3 regions of the Rahnella sp. PCH160 genome follow, and region 1 is predicted to be linked to each of the others. Evidence: predicted binding sites of a transcription regulator. Region 1 holds the regulator's gene; each other region holds the start of a gene.
What was found. The regulator PurR, encoded in region 1, represses purine synthesis genes. The targets are predictions, from matches to a motif close to CANGCAAACGTTTGCNTG.

Region 1 (3,283 bases):
ACACACGCCCATCGCCTGCAGGAAACGCAGCGCCAGCAGGGCGCGGACATTCTCAACCCACAGTACGCCCAGGCAACCGACGGCAAACAATGCTAATCCGATCAGCAATACCGGTTTGCGGCCAATCCGGTCAGACAGCGGCCCCCACAGCAACTGGCCAATGGCAAAGCCGCCCAGGAAAATACTCAGGCTGGCGCTGATCATGCCCGGGCTGGTCATCAGGCCGGTTTGCATGGCGCTGAAAGCCGGGAGATACATATCGGTCGCTAAAAAGCCGAGCATACTCAGCCCGGCGAGATAGAGCATAAATCCTGGGGAGGGTTTCATTATTGTCTCTTTAATTTATGTATTGCAGATGATTTGACGCAGAATTCGTATCGGATGCGGAGTTTAACGCTTTGATAACAGCCTTGTGAAACGCTAATATTTGCATTCTGGTATCAAAAAAATTGAAGGCTAAGTGATGTGGTCAGAATACGCCCTTGACGTGGTAGATGCCGTCGCCCGAACCGGCAGTTTCAGCGCTGCCGCGCAAGACTTGCACCGGGTGCCTTCTGCCATCAGCTATACCGTGCGTCAGCTCGAACAATGGCTGGCCGTTCCACTCTTTGAGCGCAGACATCGCGACGTAGTACTGACGCCTGCAGGGAAAGTTTTTGTTGATGAAGCGCGGATTCTGACAAAAAAAATGATAGCTACCCGACGTCAGTGTCAGCAGGTCGCGAACGGCTGGCGCGGAGAATTGCGGGTGGCCGTCGACCGTATCGTTAAACCTGCCCGGACGCGGCGACTGGTGCTGGATTTCTACCGGCATTTCCCGGACACCGAGCTCATCATTCATTCGGAAGTCTTCAACGGTGTCTGGGACGCCCTGGTTGACGGGCGGGCAGATGTTGCTATTGGCGCGACGCGAGCGATCCCCGTCGGAGGACGTTTCAGTTTCCGCGATATGGGGTTTATGGACTGGCATTGCGTGGTCAGCGCACAGCATCCGCTTGCGCAAAACACGGGTGTATTGACTGACGAACAGCTGCGACCTTATCCGGCGCTTTGTCTGGAAGACACGTCACGGACATTGCCAAAGCGCGATACCTGGACGCTGGATAACCAGCGAAGGTTGGTGGTTCCCGACTGGACGTGCGCGCTGGAATGTCTGAACGAAGGTTTATGCGTAGGGATGATGCCGGTTCACCGGGTGACACCCTGGATTGAACAGCAGAAATTGCGGGTTCTGGCGCTGGAAAATACTTTCCCTGATAGCCCGTGTTGCCTGACGTGGGATCAAAGCAATCCGTCGCCTTCACTGGCGTGGCTGCTGGATTATATGGGGGATATGGAGACGATGAACCGGGAGTGGTTGCGCGATTGATGAAAAAAACGCCTGCATCGCAGGCGTTCATTGAAAATTAACGGCGGTAGTCGCGGAACGGGCCGTCGGCGACGGAACGGCGTTCAACCAGTTTCGGATGCACTTCAATAGTCTGCGATTCTTCGCGCTTACTGATAATTCTGTCCAGCAGCATGGTAAAGGCCATTTCACCCAGACGTTCTTTCGGCTGGTGAACCGTCGTCAGCGCAGGCGAGAAATAACGCGCATTACGCACGTTGTCATAACCAATCACGGAAATATCCTGCGGTACGCGCAGACCAAGCTCATCGGCAGCACAAATTGCGCCCATCGCCATCACGTCTCCGCCACAGAACACAGCCGTCGGGCGGTGTTTCTGCATCAGAATTTTGTGCATGGCCTGATACCCTGATTCCGGCTCAAAATCGCCCTGAACCACCCATTCTTCACGAAGAGGGATATTGGCTTCCGTCAGCGCTTTAACAAAACCCTGGAAGCGGCCGCCGCCGGTGTTTCGCGCCAGTTGCCCCGGAATGACGCCGATATCGCGATGACCGCGCTCAATCAGATAACGTCCGGCCATATAGCCGCCTTCGAACGCGTTATCGATGATACTGTCGGTGAAATTCTTACGCGCTTCGCCCCAGTCCATCACGACCATCGGGATGGAACGGTATTCTTCGAGCATATTCAGCAATTCGTCCGGATATTCCGCGCACATCACCAGTAAACCATCGACGCGTTTTTGCGCCAGCATTTGCAGGTAGGCCTGCTGTTTCTCCAGATTATTGTGTGAGTTACACAAAATCAGCGTATAGCCTTTTGAGAAACAGCTGTTTTCCACGGCCTCGATCACTTCGGCGAAGTAGGGCGCTTCGCTGGATGTTGCCAGCAGACCGATAGTTTTGGTGTTATTGACCTTCAGACTGCGTGCCACGGCGCTGGGAGAATAGTGCAACTCTTTGATTGCAAGGAGAACCGCGGCTCGGGTTTCTTCGGCGACGAAACGGGTTTTATTGATGACGTGCGACACGGTTGTGGTGGAAACGCCAGCGCGCTTTGCGACATCTTTAATCGTTGCCATGTAAAAAATGACTCCTGTGCTCACGTGTATCAGCACGTTAGCATTATGTTAATCGTTTGCTTGCGTGGATTTGACTGCTGACTTAGAAAAGGGCAGTGAAATCGTTGGGTGGATTCTTCAGGATGAGGCGTGAAATGCTCTCGGGTGAAATCGACCGGCACACAGGCGTGGTAACCGACAATTTTCACTTATAATGCAGGAAAGTGGAAGTAAAATTGTCATGAGCCTGTTGTTATTCAGCACAAGATTTTAAATGTGAATTATGAGAAAATGCGTTGGCACACATTTAGTGTGGCTAAATGAACGCCACAATTTGATCCGTAAGGGGGTTTGATGGACAGCAACCTGAAATTTTCTTTGATCACTACGATCTGCGCTTTGCTTATGATTATGGCTTTCAGCTTCACCGCAATCATGAATTGATCTGCGCGAAAGCCGCAATAAAAAAGGGCGATACCTATAACAGGAATCGCCCTTTTCAATTTTACGCAGTGGCCCTTTGCGCCGATACTCTTCCCTGCAGAAACTCTTCGTTAAATGCTATTCAATGGCTGATTAGCGAAACTTCAGACTTAACGAATTGTTTATTATCGGATCGTCTTAGGGGTCATTACCCGTCGTGCGCCAACATAATGGTCTTGCCAGTAATCTTCACCCAGTGAGGTGATTTTAATGTCTTCGCCGGTACGTGGTGACTGGATAAACTTCCCGTTTCCAACGTAAACACCAACATGGTCGGCGGCACCGCGGTTATTAATTCGGAAGAACACCAAATCGCCGGATTCTAATTCACCCCGTTTGACCGGAGCCGCATCGCGCAAGTGGTACATTTCATTGGCTGTGCGAGGCAT
Region 2 (3,283 bases), 2.7 Mb from region 1:
CATCGCGGCCATGCCGGTGTAATGCATCGCGGCAATTCCGCCGCCCATCAGCAACGCGCCGGCCAGCAAACGTCTCGCCGGTAAATGCGGCAGGCAGACCAGCCACAGCGCAAAGGCCGACGAGATAATAGCGATCACCATAGAAAGCAACGTGATGAACGGGTCGTAACCCATTGGCATTGCAGAATTAAAGGCCAGCATGCCGATAAAATGCATGGACCAAATCCCGATGCCCATGGCAATGGCACCCCCACTTAACCAGAGACGGGAAGCCTTTCCCTCTGTTGTGGCAACGCGGCCAGCCATATCAAGCGCGGTATAAGAGGCAAGCATTGCAACAATGAACGAAAACATTACAAGCACATTGTTGTAATTACTGGAAAACATGTCAGGCTCCACGCAAGCAGGGGGTCTATTTTAGATTCGGCGATAATGGCATTAAGATTTATTAAAGGCGAATGAAGTTACGATAATTTTTTCGTGTAATTAAGATTAATCCGTAAGTGATTTTAATCAAATGAAAATAATTTACGGGCGAATCTCGTTGTTAATAAACCGGATAAACATCATGGTTTTTAAATGAATCTGAACCGGCTATTCATACCTTGTCTATAGTTAACAAATAATTAAATGAAACAGGATGGGAAATATTTATGATCACAGTGCATCATTTGGATAATTCACGTTCGCAGCGAATCTTATGGATGCTGGAAGAGCTGAGCGTTCCCTACGAAATTCAGCGTTATCAGCGGGACGAAAAGTCGATGCTGGCCCCCGCTTCGCTGAAAAAAGTGCATCCTCTGGGCAAATCGCCGGTGCTGGAAGACAACGGGCTGATCCTCGCGGAGTCCGGTGCCATCATCGAATACTTGCAGGAAGTTTATGATGAGGCCGGGACGCTCAAACCGGCGGCCTTCGCTGAGCGCCAGCAATACCGCTACTGGATGCATTATTCGGAAGGTTCGCTGATGCCGTTGCTGGTGATGAAACTGATTTTCAGCCGTTTAGGCAAGCCGCCGATGCCGTGGCTGATTCGCCCTATTGCGGGTGCGATCGGGCAGGGGGTGCAGAAAAACTATCTGGATAAACAGATTTATACCCACATGGATTATCTGGAACATCATCTCGCCACGCATCCTTATTTCGCCGGTTATCAGTTCAGCGCGGCAGATATTCAGATGAGTTTCCCGATAGAGGCAATAAATGCACGCGCCGGGCTCGGGAAGTACCCACACTTAAATGCATGGTTATCGAATGTGACGGGGCGTCCTGCTTATCAAAAGGCACTGGAAAATGGCGGACCCTTCACTATATTGCGTTAACTGTCAGGACTATTTTGTTGCGCTCAGGCGATGGGTGAGGGATGCCATGAGCGCAATATAATAAACCCTGAAAATAATCCTGTTATTTGCCGCGCAATTTCTCTGCGATTTTTTTCGTTTTTCCTTCCACGCACTTTTATCCCGCCAAAACCCCGTCTGATAACGCTGATGCGCAACCGTTACCGCACAGTAAATCGCCAGCCGGATGAATTTGCACCACAACCGCGTTTTTATTGACCGGACAACGGTAAAATGTCGTCGAACGTAGTTGAAATGAGGGGTTTAAAGGCCGGATAATCGTTTGCTTAATTATTTTGTCCCGCCATATGCGATGTGAGTTAAACGTTTGCCTTGTCAGTCTGACGCTGATTTCGGCGGTTTCAGGCGACGGGTAAGGAAGCGAACGTGCAGAAACGATTTCATAATGACCACGCCGGCTAATCAGTCAAGACATTCAGAGGATTTTCCATGTCGAGTCAACACCCTCAGACGGGCAGCGCAGTTGCGCCAAAAGGCCCGTTTGATGCATTTTTCAAAATCAGTGCGCGTGGCAGCAACGTCCGCCAGGAAGTGATCGCCGGTTTAACGACGTTTCTGGCGATGGTCTATTCGGTGATTGTTGTGCCGTCCATGCTGGGCAAAGCCGGATTTTCGCCGAGCGCGGTGTTTGTCGCGACCTGTCTGGTTGCCGGTTTTGGCTCCCTGCTGATGGGCTTGTGGGCAAATCTGCCGCTGGCGATTGGCTGTGCAATTTCTCTGACGGCGTTTACGGCATTCAGCCTGGTGCTCGGTCAGCACATCAGCGTACCGGTGGCGTTAGGCGCGGTGTTCCTGATGGGCGTGCTGTTCACGATTATCTCAGTCACGGGCATCCGCTCGTGGATTTTGCGCAACCTGCCGGCCGGCGTTGCGCATGGAACCGGCATCGGTATCGGCCTGTTCCTGTTGTTAATCGCTGCTAACGGCGTTGGCCTGGTGGTGAAAAACCCGCTGGACGGTTTGCCGGTCGCGCTAGGCGCATTTACCTCTTTCCCGGTGGTGATGACGTTGCTCGGTCTGGCGGTGATCTTCGGTTTTGAGAAACTGCGTGTTCCCGGCGGCATTTTGCTGGTGATCATCGCGATTTCCATTATTGGCCTGATTTTCGACCCAGCGGTGAAATATCAGGGCCTGTTCGCGATGCCTTCACTGGCAGGCGCAGACGGCAAATCGGTCATTTTCGACCTCGATATCATGGGCGCGCTGAAAGCCGCCGTGCTGCCCAGCGTTCTGGCGCTGGTCATGACGGCGGTCTTTGATGCCACCGGCACCATCCGCGCCGTTGCCGGGCAGGCAAACCTGCTCGACGAAAACGGCCAGATCATCAGCGGCGGCAAAGCCCTGACGGCTGACTCCGTAAGCAGCATTTTTGCCTCTCTGGTCGGCGCATCACCGGCTGCGGTTTACATTGAATCCGCAGCGGGTACAGCGGCAGGCGGCAAAACCGGCCTGACGGCCACCGTGGTCGGCGTGCTGTTCCTGCTGATGTTGTTCCTGTCTCCGCTGTCCTATCTGGTTCCGGCTTACGCGACAGCGCCAGCGCTGATGTACGTCGGCCTGCTGATGCTCAGCAACGTGACCAAACTGGACTTCAACGACTTCGTCGATGCGATGTCCGGTTTACTGTGTGCGGTATTCATTGTGCTGACCTGTAACATTGTCACCGGCATCATGCTGGGCTTCAGCGCGCTGGTGATTGGCCGCATCTTCTCCGGCGAATGGCGCAAACTGAACGTCGGAACGGTGATTATCGCCGTGGCGTTGGTGGTGTTTTATGCCGGTGGATGGGCGATCTGAATGCCAGACCGGGCATTCGGGGCGGTTTTTGTCCGATTGCATCGGGGCTTTTAGCTCTGGTCAAGAGGATCTGCACGCTACTATTAGCGATTTTTAAAGACAGACTGGCGTAAGTTTCGGTTTTT
Region 3 (3,283 bases), 1.4 Mb from region 1:
TCGACTGCGAAAGCAGTGTGATGCTTTGCGCGCGGTCGGTTTTCGTCAGCGCATTCGCCTGCGTTAACACGTCCAGAACAGCGCTGATAAATTGCGGATTCGCTTCGGTATATTTTTTCGGTGCCAGGTAGAAAGAACCGGTCTGGTGTAAGGTCGAACCGTCGGTCAGCACGCGAACATCACCCTGAACCAGCGCGGCGGAATAGTACGGATCCCAGATGGCCCAGGCATCGACGTCATGCTGCTGGAAAGCCGCTCGGGCGTCGGCGGGGGTCAGATAAACCGGCTGAATATCCGTGAATTTCAGCCCGGCCTGTTGCAGCGCGCGAAGCAGTAAATTGTGTGAACTGGAGCCTTTCTGGAAAGCCACTTTATGGCCTTTCAGGTCAGCGACGGTTTTGATCGGGCTGTTGCTGCCGACCAGAATCACTTCAGCTTTGGGCTTCGGCGGTTCAGAACCGATGTACAGCAGGTCTGCGCCTGCTGCCTGCGCGAACAGCGGTGGCAAATCACCGGTACCGCCCAGATCAATGCTGCCGACGTTCAGCGCTTCGAGAATTTGCGGCCCGGCAGGGAATTCTACCCAGGTGATTTTGGTGTCCGGAAAACGTTTTTCCAGCAACTGATGGGATTTCGCCAGCACCAGACCGACGGATCCTTTCTGGTAGGCAATGCGTAACTGCGCGGGATCTTTTTCCTGCGCAAGGGCCGTACCGCTCAGCGTCAGGCTGGCCAGTAAACCGGCGATAACCGGCAGGCGACGTAATAGAGAGAAAGATGCGTGCATGGTTAATTCCTTTTAAAGTTAAACGCGCAGTGCCTGAGCAGAAAGGGACGCGACAGACGGCGCCAGCGGACGACGGCGGCTGAGTGCCAGATAGAAGTTTTCCAGTGATTCGTTCAGACGCTCTTCCAGCGCAGGATCGAGCTTCGCCGGGTAAGTCTGGTAATCAGTGATCAGGCTGTCATCGGCGAAAACGCCCTGTAAAACTTCCTGCGCCTTGAGCGAAGCCAGCACCGGTTTGAGCGCGTAATCCACGGCGAGCATGTGGCCGATCGAACCCGCGGTCGCCAGCGGCAGCACGACTTTATGGTCGAGTGCGCGTTCCGGCAGTAAATCCAGCAATGTTTTCAGCGCACCGGAAAAAGAGGCTTTATAGACCGGCGTCGCCACAATCAACCCATCGGCGCTTGCCAGTTCTGCATTCAGCTGTTTGAGCTGCGGGCTGGCGAAATTGGCGAACAACAGGTCGTCAGCGGAAAAATCCTGAATCGTATAGGTAAAAACCTCGACACCACGGCTTGCCAGCCACTGATGGCTGAGCGCCAGCAGGGAGGAAGAACGTGAAGGTTGTCGCGGGCTGCCTGCGATGGTTATAACGCGCATCTCTCTTCCTTATAACAAAAAATTATAGAACCATTATTTTATTTAACAAAGTGAAGTCAACGTAACAGGCGGACGCGACGTACCGGAAATCTCAATTTTGGCTATAAATAGTTTGAAAACGGATAAAGCAGGGATGAAGCGGGCGTGGGGGGATAAAAGTGAAATTAAGGTAAATAAAAAGTAATCGTTTGCGTATAGAAACAATTATTGTGCCAATCCGCCGGTTATCGTTTCCAATTGCCTGGCGGTTAGTCGATAATACCGCCCCGTCTAGCCACCGGGAATCCAGGAGTCTCCATGTATTATCCTTTTGTCAGGAAAGCACTGTTTCAGCTCGATCCAGAGCGCGCCCACGAGTTAACCTTCCGTCAGTTAAGCCGTATCTCCGGCACCCCTCTTGAGTTTATTATTCGTCAGTCTGTTCCGGAAAAACCGGTGACCTGCATGGGATTAACTTTTAAGAATCCGCTGGGGCTGGCCGCTGGCCTGGATAAAGACGGGGAATGTATCGATGCACTCGGCGCAATGGGATTTGGTTTTGTGGAAGTGGGAACCGTTACGCCGCGCGCGCAGGCGGGTAATGATAAGCCACGTTTATTCCGCATCGTTGAAGCAGAAGGCCTGATTAACCGCATGGGTTTTAATAACCACGGCGTGGATAATCTGGTGAATAACGTCAAAAAATCCCATTTTGGCGGCATTCTGGGGATTAATATCGGCAAGAATAAAGACACGCCGGTTGAGCAGGGTAAAGATGATTATTTGACCTGTATGGAAAAGGTATATCCGTACGCGGGGTATATTGCGGTGAATATTTCATCACCGAACACGCCGGGATTACGTTCACTGCAATACGGTGACGCGCTGGATGATTTGCTGGCGGCGATTAAAAATAAGCAGCTTGAACTTCAGCAGCGCCATCAGAAATATGTGCCGGTTGCTGTGAAGATCGCGCCGGATCTTTCTGAAGAAGAATTGATCCAAATAGCCGACAGTTTAGTGCGTCATAATATGGATGGTGTGATTGCCACTAACACCACGCTGGATCGTAAATTGATCCAGGGCCTGAATCATTGTGATCAGGTCGGCGGGCTGAGCGGCCGTCCGCTGCAACTGCGCAGCACAGAAATTATCCGCATGTTGTCGAATGAATTACAAGGACGCCTGCCTATTATTGGCGTAGGCGGCATTGATTCACTGACGGCAGCGCGTGAAAAAATGGCAGCCGGTGCCTCATTAATTCAAATCTATTCCGGATTTATCTTCCGGGGTCCGGGACTCATCAAAGATATTGTTACCCACCTCTGATATTTTTCATCCTTAAGGCGGGTCAGGGGTTTATTTATTAACCCGGCTCGTCTATATTTTGTCCACCGGCCATTATTCTGGCTCAGGATTTGTCTGATATACGTTCGTAATAAAAAGATCTACTCTTATCCGATCGGGTAACAATAGAACATTACGAACAAACAGACAGAGGGCATCACGCAAACAGGATGATGAAATGAAAATCAAACCAGATGATAATTGGCGTTGGTACTTTGATACTGAACACGACCGGCTTATGTTGGATCTCGCCAATGGCATGATTTTCCGTTCCCGTTTCCCTGCTAAAATGTTAACGCCGGATGCGTTCGGGGATATGTCATTTTGTGTCGATGATGCGGCGCTGTATTTTGATTTCGAAGAACAGTGCAAACATATTCGTCTGACCACCGAGCAGCGCGCCGAATTAGTCTTAAATGCCTTAGTGGCGTTTCGCTTTTTAAAACCGCTGATGCCAAAAAGCTGGCATTTCAGTCAACAGCATCGTCCTTTCCAGCCCGCAAACGGCCAGCTTGCGCAGGTGCAGGTGATAGAAACGGGTGAACAGGCGACGTTACTGATTGTGGAGTC

Region 2: a site for PurR is predicted at 1,658-1,675, ahead of ACM5QY_RS06385 (NCS2 family permease). Genes of this name have one in related genera too.
Region 3: a site for PurR is predicted at 1,565-1,582, ahead of pyrD (quinone-dependent dihydroorotate dehydrogenase). Genes of this name have one in related genera too.

The regions. Positions count from the first base shown of each region.
Region 1 is NZ_JBLOGT010000001.1:4,102,574-4,105,856, reverse strand. It holds gene punC (purine nucleoside transporter PunC) at 1-327, opposite strand, end outside; gene punR (DNA-binding transcriptional activator PunR) at 464-1,369, shown strand; gene purR (HTH-type transcriptional repressor PurR) at 1,407-2,432, opposite strand; gene cydH (cytochrome bd-I oxidase subunit CydH) at 2,766-2,855, shown strand; gene ACM5QY_RS19060 (NlpC/P60 family protein) at 3,020-3,283, opposite strand, start outside.
Region 2 is NZ_JBLOGT010000001.1:1,386,361-1,389,643, forward strand. It holds gene ACM5QY_RS06375 (putative bifunctional diguanylate cyclase/phosphodiesterase) at 1-387, opposite strand, end outside; gene ACM5QY_RS06380 (glutathione S-transferase family protein) at 654-1,322, shown strand; gene ACM5QY_RS06385 (NCS2 family permease) at 1,791-3,158, shown strand.
Region 3 is NZ_JBLOGT010000001.1:2,683,266-2,686,548, forward strand. It holds gene ACM5QY_RS12350 (sulfonate ABC transporter substrate-binding protein) at 1-787, opposite strand, end outside; gene ssuE (NADPH-dependent FMN reductase) at 806-1,387, opposite strand; gene pyrD (quinone-dependent dihydroorotate dehydrogenase) at 1,685-2,695, shown strand; gene ACM5QY_RS12365 (cell division protein ZapC) at 2,892-3,283, shown strand, end outside.